3 regions of the Rhizobium sp. NPDC092011 genome follow, and region 2 is predicted to be linked to each of the others. Evidence: predicted binding sites of a transcription regulator. Region 2 holds the regulator's gene; each other region holds the start of a gene.

What was found. The regulator LexA, encoded in region 2, represses DNA repair genes until DNA is damaged. The targets are predictions, from matches to a motif close to TGTTCNNNNTGTGTTCNG.
Region 1: the regulator LexA is predicted to act here: its motif matches at 1,910-1,927, upstream of ACIQJ2_RS15965 (PA0069 family radical SAM protein).
Region 3: the regulator LexA is predicted to act here: its motif matches at 2,042-2,059, upstream of ACIQJ2_RS11585 (ribonuclease).

What each region holds. Positions count from the first base shown of each region.
Region 1 covers NZ_JBIVSO010000003.1:155,292-158,570, forward strand. The annotation lists gene ACIQJ2_RS15960 (ribonuclease HII) at 1-515, opposite strand, end outside; gene ACIQJ2_RS15965 (PA0069 family radical SAM protein) at 683-1,840, opposite strand; gene ACIQJ2_RS15970 (glycosyltransferase family 2 protein) at 2,082-2,600, shown strand; gene ACIQJ2_RS15975 (hypothetical protein) at 2,776-3,090, shown strand; gene moaB (molybdenum cofactor biosynthesis protein B) at 3,122-3,279, opposite strand, start outside.
Region 2 covers NZ_JBIVSO010000002.1:1,238,281-1,241,559, forward strand. The annotation lists gene ACIQJ2_RS14390 (VOC family protein) at 1-777, opposite strand, end outside; gene lexA (transcriptional repressor LexA) at 1,197-1,919, shown strand; gene ACIQJ2_RS14400 (ComEC/Rec2 family competence protein) at 1,900-3,279, opposite strand, start outside.
Region 3 covers NZ_JBIVSO010000002.1:648,748-652,026, forward strand. The annotation lists gene ACIQJ2_RS11575 (DMT family transporter) at 1-957, opposite strand, end outside; gene ACIQJ2_RS11580 (lysophospholipase) at 977-1,909, opposite strand; gene ACIQJ2_RS11585 (ribonuclease) at 2,074-2,820, shown strand; gene ettA (energy-dependent translational throttle protein EttA) at 2,947-3,279, shown strand, end outside.

The sequences.
Region 1 (3,279 bases), on a different contig from region 2:
GCCATCATCCGGTCGCGTGTGACTTTGGCGACGATCGAAGCTGCTGCGATCGAAAAGGAGCGCGCATCGCCTTTGACCACGGCCTTTCCAGGGCAGGCAAGGCCCGCCGGGACGTCGAGGCCATCGGTCAACACGTAGCTTGCCGGCATCGCCAGCCCGCAAATGGCACGCCGCATTGCATCGAGGCTTGCCTTGCGGATATCCGTCGTGTCGATACGTGTCGCGCTTGAAGAAGCGATGGAAACCGTCGCCGTCGCGAGGATCTCGACAAATAGCGCTTCCCTTCTGGCGGCGGTCAGCTGCTTGGAATCGTTCAGCCCTTGCGGGATGCGCTCGGGATCGAGAATGACGGCCGCTGCGACGACCGGCCCCGCAAGGGGACCTCGGCCAACTTCATCGGCGCCGGCAACCGGCCAATGACCGGCGCGCCGGGCGATCAGTTCCAGCTCGAAGGACGGAACAATCGGCCTATCGTCGAAAAGCATGGGAGAATCGGGTGATGTGCTGCGTGGCATGCGGCGAAGCTCGCACACCACCCGATCTCCTGCAAGCCCCCGGTGGATCAGAGCGGCGAACCAGGGGGCCTTCCGGCGGGTACAGGGACAACCCGCGAGGAAATATCAGAGCATTTCCAGTCGAAGCGGGATCGCTTCGGCGTCGGACAATGCGGAAAAACAAACGGCTATAGCAACGACAGTTGAACGCCGCTGCCGTCAGGGGGCACGAACAGGTCGTCGCGCAATGCGATGTTGCGCCGGGTCAGCTCAAGCCGCCGCGTCGCCATTTCGAAGCGCCGGCTGATCTGCCAGGCATAGGGACCGGCACCCTTCATGCGCTTGCCGAAATCGGCGTCGTAATCCTTGCCGCCGCGCATCGAGCGGATCAGCGACATGACATGCCGATAACGGTCCGGATAATGCTGCAGCAGCCAGTCGCGAAACAGCGGGCTTACCTCCAGCGGCAGCCGCAGGATGACATAGCTTGCCTCCAGCGCGCCGGCCGCCTTGCCGGCATCGAGAATACGCTCGATCTCATGATCGTTGATGGCGGGGATGATCGGCGCCACCATGACAGATGTACGGATGCCGGCTTGGCTCAGCGCCTGGATCGCCTCCAGCCGCCTCGTCGGCGTGGCTGCACGCGGTTCCATGGTACGCGCCAGCTTCCGGTCGAGCGTCGTCACGGAAAGGCTGACGCGAACCAGGTTCTTGGCAGCCATTTCCTTCAGAATGTCGATATCGCGCATGATCAGCGCTGATTTGGTGACGATGGCGACCGGATGGTTGGCCTTGTTCAGCACTTCTAGGATCTGGCGCATGATCCGCCATTCCTTCTCGATAGGCTGGTAGGGATCGGTATTGGTGCCGATGGCGATGACGCGCGGCTTGTAGCTTGGCTTTGCCAGTTCCCGCTCCAACAGTTTCGCCGCATCCGGTTTGGCAAACAGCTTCGCTTCGAAATCCAGCCCCGCAGAGAGGCCCATATAGGCATGTGTAGGACGTGCAAAGCAGTAGATGCAGCCATGTTCGCAGCCGCGATAGGGATTGATGGAGCGATCGAAGGGAATATCGGGGGATTCGTTGCGGGTGATGGCCGTGCGCGGCTTTTCCACCTGCACTTCGGTCTTGAAGGGTGGAAGCTCTTCCAGGGTCTGCCAGCCGTCGTCGAAACTCTCGCGCTGCTGCTTCTCGAAGCGTCCGCTCGGGTTCAGACCCGCGCCGCGCCCACGCCGGCGCTCGACGTCAACCCTGAGACCGGCGTCGGCGATCAGGGCATTGGCAATGTCTGGCGTATTGGCAGGCGCAAAAGCGGCCTGCCCTGCAAGGGACTGCTCGTTCATCGGTAGCTCCAGGGCGGTTCATGGCGCCGCATGCCGCGTCTAAGATGATTAAATTCCTATCCGACAAATGAGAACATTGCAAGAACAAAAATCGCGAGCCGCTATCTTCATCCCCGCCGTTCCCGGTGAGCGGCGACAGCGGCTGCAACATTCGGAAGCCCCTGCATCGTGCTTTTCTTAAACGTTCAAGCGTGAAGGTTAGGCGCTGGCAATAAATTGAGCGCCGCTCTATAAATGGGCAATGTTGACGGTGATTATCGAATGCCAGGATCAGGAACCCGAGCTGGCGCAGACATTGGCGGCGTTGGTGCAGGGGGCGATCGAAGGCCTCGTCTGCGATGTCGTCGTGCTCGACCACGGCTCGCAGGACGGTACCTCGCGGGTGGCGGACGCCGCCGGTTGCCGCTTCCATTCGCAGTGGGATATCAAGGACATATTGCGCGCGGCGCGGGGTGAATGGCTGTTGCTGATCGAACCCGGCGCGCGCCCGCAGGCGGGCTGGATTGATGAGATCGCGGAATATGTCTCACTGAACAAAGTTCCGGCGCGCTTTACCGCCTCGCGCGGTTATCGCCGGCCGTTCCTGCAGCGCGTAGGCCGCAGCATGCCTCCCCTTGAGCTGGGATGGCTCCTGTCTAAGCCACAGGCGATTGCGGCCGCCAGAACGGGCATGCGGCTGGCGGAATTCGCCAAAGGCCAGAAGGGCCGCAAGCTTTCGAGCGAGCTTATTCCATCATGGGTTGCGCGGGCGGCACGATAAAGCTCGCCATTCGAGATTCCATTTGTAAACCTGAAAATAGCTGCGATAATTCGTTGTATGGCGGCACCTTTCGCGTGTCGCGTTGGGCGGCCGACCATAATGATGCCGATATACGGCGGAACAGGCTAGCGGAACTCTCCTTTTCCGCCGGGATACCGGCGAAAGGAGGTGCGTTATGAAACGCACATTGCTCACACGCCTCTCGGTAATAGCCCTCGTGGCAACCGCAATCTTTTATCCCGGCGTAGCTGCTTCCCAGGCGATGCTGGCATGTGCCAAGCGAGTCGACCTCGTCGGCTTCCTCAGTGACCACCTCTCCGAAAAGCTTTCAGCCGTCGGCAAGCTCGACCCGAGCACGATCGTTGAAGTTTACAGCGCTGACAGTGGCAACTGGACGCTCATGCTCAGCGACGTTTCCGGTCGCAGCTGCATTATTCTCAGTGGCGAAAGCTGGGAATCAATTCCTGTTTTGCCGGGGCAGAAAACCTGACGCCCAAACAGGCAATGCGAACAGGCAAAGCCTATTTGGAACCGGCACCGCGCCTCAGATGCTCGTCTAGGCGCGGCATGATCTCAACGAAGTTACAGGGCATGTGGCGATAGTCGAGCTGGGCTTTCAGGATGCCGTCCCAGGCATCCTTGCAGGCACCGGGAGAGCCGGGCAACACGAAGATGAAGG
Region 2 (3,279 bases):
TGTCACGGAAAGATCGCGCGTTTTGAAAAGGATTGCCCGCGCCCGCAGACCCGGATCATGGTCACTCACGCGCAAATCGTAAAACGCCTCGATGCCTTCCGGCGTTAAAAGCTCCAGATCGGCATTGGCGGCCTTAATCGTCAGGCCGAAGGAATGCTCCGATATTCTGGGCCTGTCGAGAACATCCTCGAAAAAGCTCCGGAATGCAGCCGGTCTGTTCGTCGACATGGCCACCCGCGCAATGCCGGTGACGCCGTTTTCATGGCGTTCGAGCATGGTGCGGTCGGCCGCTAACGGATTGATGCGCTGACAGCAGAACGCCAGAAAATCCGGCGCACGCAAATCTGCAGCAAAAGCGAGGCGAAAACCGGCCGTCGTTTCCGTTCCATCCGGCATCTTCATGGGTCGCGAAAAATCAAGCATCGGCCCCGCCGAGATTGTGGCACCCCGCAGCCGCTCATCATCAGCAACCGCGTCATCCGTGCCGAAGACCACTGCCGAAAAACCATCGTCCCCGACGCGAAACCGATAGGCCTGATCGCGTGCGACAAAGACGTTGCCGTCAGCGATGCTCGCTTCGCATTGCTCCTGCGAGGCCACGCCCAGAGGCTCCAGGTAGGTCTTGTCGGAGAAGAAGACGCAGGCATTCTCGGTGCCGAAAGGATGGCGTGCATCTGGAGCAACCGTGAAGCCGAGTTTGCCGAGGCGTTCGCGCGCCAGAGCAATGTTGACGGTCGGCAGAACGAGATGATCCAGCGGATGCGGCGACGAAGTCATGGCTTCTCCTATTTCCGAACGGAGCAGATTTGCGCCCATCCATCGGCTATTTCAAGACGGCAACGAAAGGCTCGCCAAAAGCGCAGCACACTCGGACAGCGATCTCGTAAACGTGACTGCTGATTCTCCTCCGTAGCCGGCTCACCCTGTCCGATATCGCCCCTACGGGAACCGCGCACAGACAGCTTAGAAAGCCGCGGTTGAAAAGCAGATTCGTTCTATTCTTCCATATTTATCAATGAGCTCGATTGCGCACCGTCCCGCGGGTCTGCCGATGGATCCATTCGAGAATGATAATTCTTTAATTGATCGAGCGCGACTTTACCGAAATTTAAGTACTTGCGGAACACATATGGAACATATAGTGTCCGTTCTGGATTTGTTTCACGACTATTTCTTGATTCTGGGGTTCCAAAACGATGTTGACGCGCAAGCAGCAGGAACTGCTTCTCTTCATTCACGAACGCATGAAAGAGTCTGGCGTTCCGCCATCTTTCGACGAGATGAAGGATGCATTGGATCTGGCATCCAAATCCGGCATCCATCGTCTGATTACCGCGTTGGAAGAACGCGGTTTCATCCGCAGGTTGCCAAATAGAGCCAGAGCTCTCGAAGTCATCAAGCTGCCGGATGCCTATAATCCCAGCCTGCAGCAGCGCCGCGGCTTCTCGCCGAGCGTTATTGAAGGCAGCCTTGGTAAACCTCAGCCGGTCGCTCCGCCTCCGCCGCCGAAAGTGGCGAATGACGATCACAGCAGTTCGGTGTCTGTACCTGTAATGGGTCGTATCGCAGCTGGCGTGCCGATCTCGGCTATCCAGAACAACACCCACGATATTACCGTTCCCGCCGACATGCTTGGCGCAGGTGACCACTATGCCTTGGAAGTCCGAGGCGATTCGATGATCGATGCCGGAATATTCGATGGCGACACCGTCATCATCCGCAATTCGACAACCGCCAACCCGGGCGACATCGTGGTTGCTCTCGTCGACGACGAAGAGGCAACTTTGAAGCGCTTCCGCCGGAAGGGTGCCTCCATTGCCCTTGAGGCGGCTAACCCGGCCTATGAGACGCGCATCTTCGGCCCGGATCGCGTCAAGGTACAGGGCAAGCTCGTCGGGCTTATTCGCCGCTATCACTAACCGGTGACTTCGGCTCGATTGGCGCACCGAATGTACCTGTGCGCCAATCATAGGTTCGATGCCGCGTCCAGGGGCGCTGTGGATTTTCGAACGCAGTAGACACGATCGGCTTATCGCCACTCAGATCCATCTCCACCGATCCGGTTCGCCGCAGTGTGGCGCCGGTATAGAGCAAAGCACCCGAACGACACCGGTCGAGACGCAGGCGTATAGGCGTCACGACGATATTCGCCGTGTCGCAGGCCGGCGGCAAATAGGCAGCGTTTTCGATGGTCACCAATATGGTGCCATTCTCAAGCATCGCCACGCACCACGCACCTTTCTGGCACGCGAAACTTCCCTGCATCGTCCGATCGAGAGCCTCCTCCATTGCATTGCGAACCGCTTTCTGTTCGTCGGCATTCAGCCGGCGGCGGCGTTCCTTCTTGGTGACCTGAGGAAGCCGGCTATCGGCCGGAAGAACGGTCGGTGGCTGGTGGTCGGCCGCAACCATCGCTTTCTGCCATTGCTCGAAAATGAAAGCCTGCGGCCTTTCCCGATTTGTTGCCAGTATGTCGTCCTGCCTTAGCGCGACCAAAACGCCATCCTCGGAGATCATCAAATCAGGCTTGGGTACGCCGGAACCAAGTGCTGCTACCCCGACCGTGAGGAGCAACAGCAGAAAGCCAAGATGGCGCAGCTTGGTTCGCAACACACTCATGGCCAGAAAGCCGGCGATGAAAGTCGGCATCAACCAAGCCGGTTGCCGCCCGAAGGTAATATCGCCACCCCAACCAGCGACCGTCTTCGCGACAAGAATGACGATCTCCAGTCCCTCTCCGGTGACTTTCCAGAGCGGCCCATCGAGGCCGAAAGGCATCAGCAGCATCGCGGCCATGCCAAACGGCATGACGATGAAAGAGACGATCGGCATCGCGGCAAGATTTGCGGCCAGCCCGTATGTCGCCAAACGGTGAAAATGCTCTATGGAAAAAATGGCGGTTGACGCACCACCGATGAAGGATGTCGACACTATGCCGCCGAAGAAGCGCGAAACGAACAGCACCGGGCTCAGCAATCTCGACCTTGAAATTATGTTTTCGCGATGCTGCCGCCGTTTCCAGAGCGTATAACCGGACACCAGCGCCAGTGTCGCGGCGTAGGACATCTGGAAACTTGGCCCGAGCACTTGCGACGGCGATAGAACAAGGATGACGATCGCCGAGAGTGCCACGTTTCGAAGGCTGATCGATGGCCGGTCGAAGAGAACTGCGACCAGCATGATCGCCATCATGATGAAGGCTCGTTCGGCCGATACGCCGAAGCCGGATATGAGGTAGTAGGCCGTTACCGTGACCAATGCGCCGAATGCGGCAATCTT
Region 3 (3,279 bases), 590 kb from region 2:
CGGCGTGAATGCTGTTTCAGATGTATCGGATACCGGCTTGGAAGCAAAGCGCCGCTCGCGCCAGAGAATGTAGAGCCCGGAGCTGATGATGATGAAGATGCCGAGCCATTTGATCGCATCCGGAAAATTGTCGAAGACGAGCCATCCGAAGATCGTCGCCGAAACGATTTCGAAATATTGAAGAGGCGCCAGCATGGAGGCCGGTGCGGCGCGATAGGCGTATACGGTGAGGATACCGGTGATGGCTGCGCTGGCGCCGACGCCGAGCAGGTAGAGCATGGCCGTCAGGTCCGGGACGACCGAACCGAGGATTGCAACGTCGGTGGCACGGCCGATGGCAAGCAGGATCAAGCTGAAAACGACGCCCCATATGCCGGTCTGGAACTGCATCGACGATGCGTCCTCGCTATGGGAGACGACGCGGGTGATCATCACATAGACTGCGATGCAGAACGCGGTGACAACAGGCAGCAGAGCAACGAAGCCGACTTCCTGAAAGCTCGGCTGGATGATCAGCATCGCGCCGAAGAAGCCCACCGCGCAGGCGGTGTAGCGCCGCCAACCGATCGTCTCCTTCAGGAAAATGCTGCTGAGGACAGTCAGGATGATCGGCTCCACGAAAAATATGGCGATGGCATCGGCAACCTCCATGACCTGCAACGTCGTCACGAACGAGACCATGGATAGGGTCAGCACGCCGGCACGGATGGCATGCACGCCGCTGCGACTCCATGACCAGACGCCCCATTGTCCGCGCATGGCCATGATCGGCAGGGCAAAGAGCGCCTGCAGGATAAAGCGTGCGGCGGTGACTTCGGCCGGCGGGACGGTGGCTGCTGCAAGCTTGGAGAAGATATCGATGATCGGCGAGAGGATGACGGAGATGAACATCATCGCAAGGCCGAAAGTCAGCTCCGACTGCGGTAAGCGCAGCGAGGAGCCGCCGGTGGCATTCATTCTGGTATTCCTTTTAATATCAATTCTTTGCCACTATCTTCCTGCACCAGTCGGCAAAGTCGGACGTAACTTGGTCGGCTCCGATTTCATTCAGGGTTTCGTGCCGCATGTCCGGATGGATGGTGGTGGTAACGCGGGAGAAGCCGGCACGCTTCAAATGGTCTGACAGCCAGGAAATCGCTTTTCCATTGTCTGTAGCCGGGTCCTTTCCGCCTCCGACGAGATGGATCGGCGTATCGCGTCGCAGCCTGTCGAGATAGGCCTTTTGCGGCGCGCGAAAACTCAATTCGAATATGTCCAGCCAGAGCGAGACGGAGGCATCGAAGCCGCAAAGAGGATCGGCAATGTATTTGTCCACCTGCTCGGGCACGCGCGACAGCCAATCGAACTCAGTGCGGCGATTTGGAATCGACTTGCCCCAAGTGTCGAACGTCAGTTTCGGCAGCGGTCCGCTTGGTACATCCGAGCCCTTGAACATGCGTTCCGTCTTCAGGATGAGCTGCGCGGCGCGGCCGGCAATGCCCGGATTGAAGTTGGAATTCCAGACCGTGACGGCATCGAACTTATCGGGGTAGGTGACGGCGGTGTTGAGGCTGATCAGTCCACCCATGGAGTGGCCGAAGAGGATGACCGGTAGACCGGGGTGAGCCGCGGCGGCAAGTTCACGCATGGCCAGAACGTCCGCCATCACCTGATCGCCGCCGTTTCTTTGTGCGAAACGACCGATCGGCGCATCGGCCGCGACTGTTTCGCCGTGCCCGCGGTGATCATGGGCATAGACATGAAACCCATGCGAGGCCATTGCGTCCGCGAAGGCTTGGTAACGGCGCGAATGCTCGGCAAGGCCGTGGGATATCAGGAGGATGCCGCACGCTGCACCCGACGCCGGCGTGTGATGATAGGCAATCGTCGCGCCCGTCGGACTTTTCAGGCGTTGCGTCTCGGCAAACATGCACCGTTCCTCCCCATGTGAATGAGAGTTGATCAGCCGGCGGAATGCAATGGACAGTCGTTGAGGCCCACAGAAATAAATCTCTGATGCCCTGTGATTCAGGGTTGCGTAGACTTTGTCAAACTGCTTATTTGTTCCCATAATGTTCTAGTTGGAGGCGTGGAATGAAGCATTTGCTTCGAGTATTTGCGGTTGTGCTCCTTTCTGTCGGGACGGTCGCGAGCGCGGTGGCGCAGGAACACAGCAGGGGGCGCACGCGCTTTATCCTGGCGGCAAGCTGGGAGCCGGCATTTTGCGCGACAAATCAGAAAAAGGCGGAATGCCGGAACCAATCGTCGAGCAATTACGACGCTACGAATTTTTCGCTGCACGGCCTCTGGCCGATGCGGCAGGAATATTGCAACGTTTCCGACGACCTGAAGCAGGCGGATCGTGGCCGTGACTGGAAAGATCTGCCGGCGGTGCAACTGTCGCAGGACGTGAAGGCCAAGCTGGACAAGGTCATGCCAGGTACGCAGTCCGGCCTGGAGCGGCATGAGTGGATCAAGCACGGCACCTGCTCGAAGCTGACCGCCGACCAATATTTTTCCATCGCCGCCGGCCTGATCACCGAACTCAATGCATCTGCCGTTCGTGATCTTTTCGCCAAGAATATCGGCAAGGAATTGGATGCGGAAACCATCAAGGCCGCCTTCGACCAGAGCTTCGGCGAGGACGCCAATGCGCGCATCAAGATGAGCTGCCGCCGCGTCGGCAACGTCAGGATGATCTCGGAGCTGACGATCGGCCTGTCGGGAGATGCACTCGATCCTCAGCAGGGCAACGAGCCACGGCTCGCCAAATTGATCCAGGGGGCGGGCAGCACGTCGTTCGGCTGCGATCGCGGCGTCGTGGACGCGGCCGGTTTCTGAGCTGATCCGGCCTTTCAAACGCGGATAAATGCCCTCGGACAAGGTTTCGCCGTTGCCCGAGGGCCGGGTTTCGCCTACATAGCGGCACAATTCGCAATGTTATCCGCCCGTGGAGTAACCCAAGCTATGGCACGTCAGTTTATTTATCATATGGCCGGACTGAATAAGTCCTATGGCGCCAAGAAGATCCTCGAGAATATCCATCTCTCCTTCTATCCTGACGCCAAGATCGGTATTCTCGGCCCGAACGGTGCCGGTAAGTCGACAGTGCTGCGCATCATGGCCGGCCTCGACAAGGAATATACCGGCGAAGCCTGGCTGGCCGAAGGCGCCACCATCGGCTACCTGGCGCAGGAGCCCCAGCTCGATCCCGACAAGACGGTTTTCGAAAACGTCATGGAAGGCGTTGCCAAGAAAACCGAAATCCTCAATCGCTACAACGAATTGATGATGAACTAT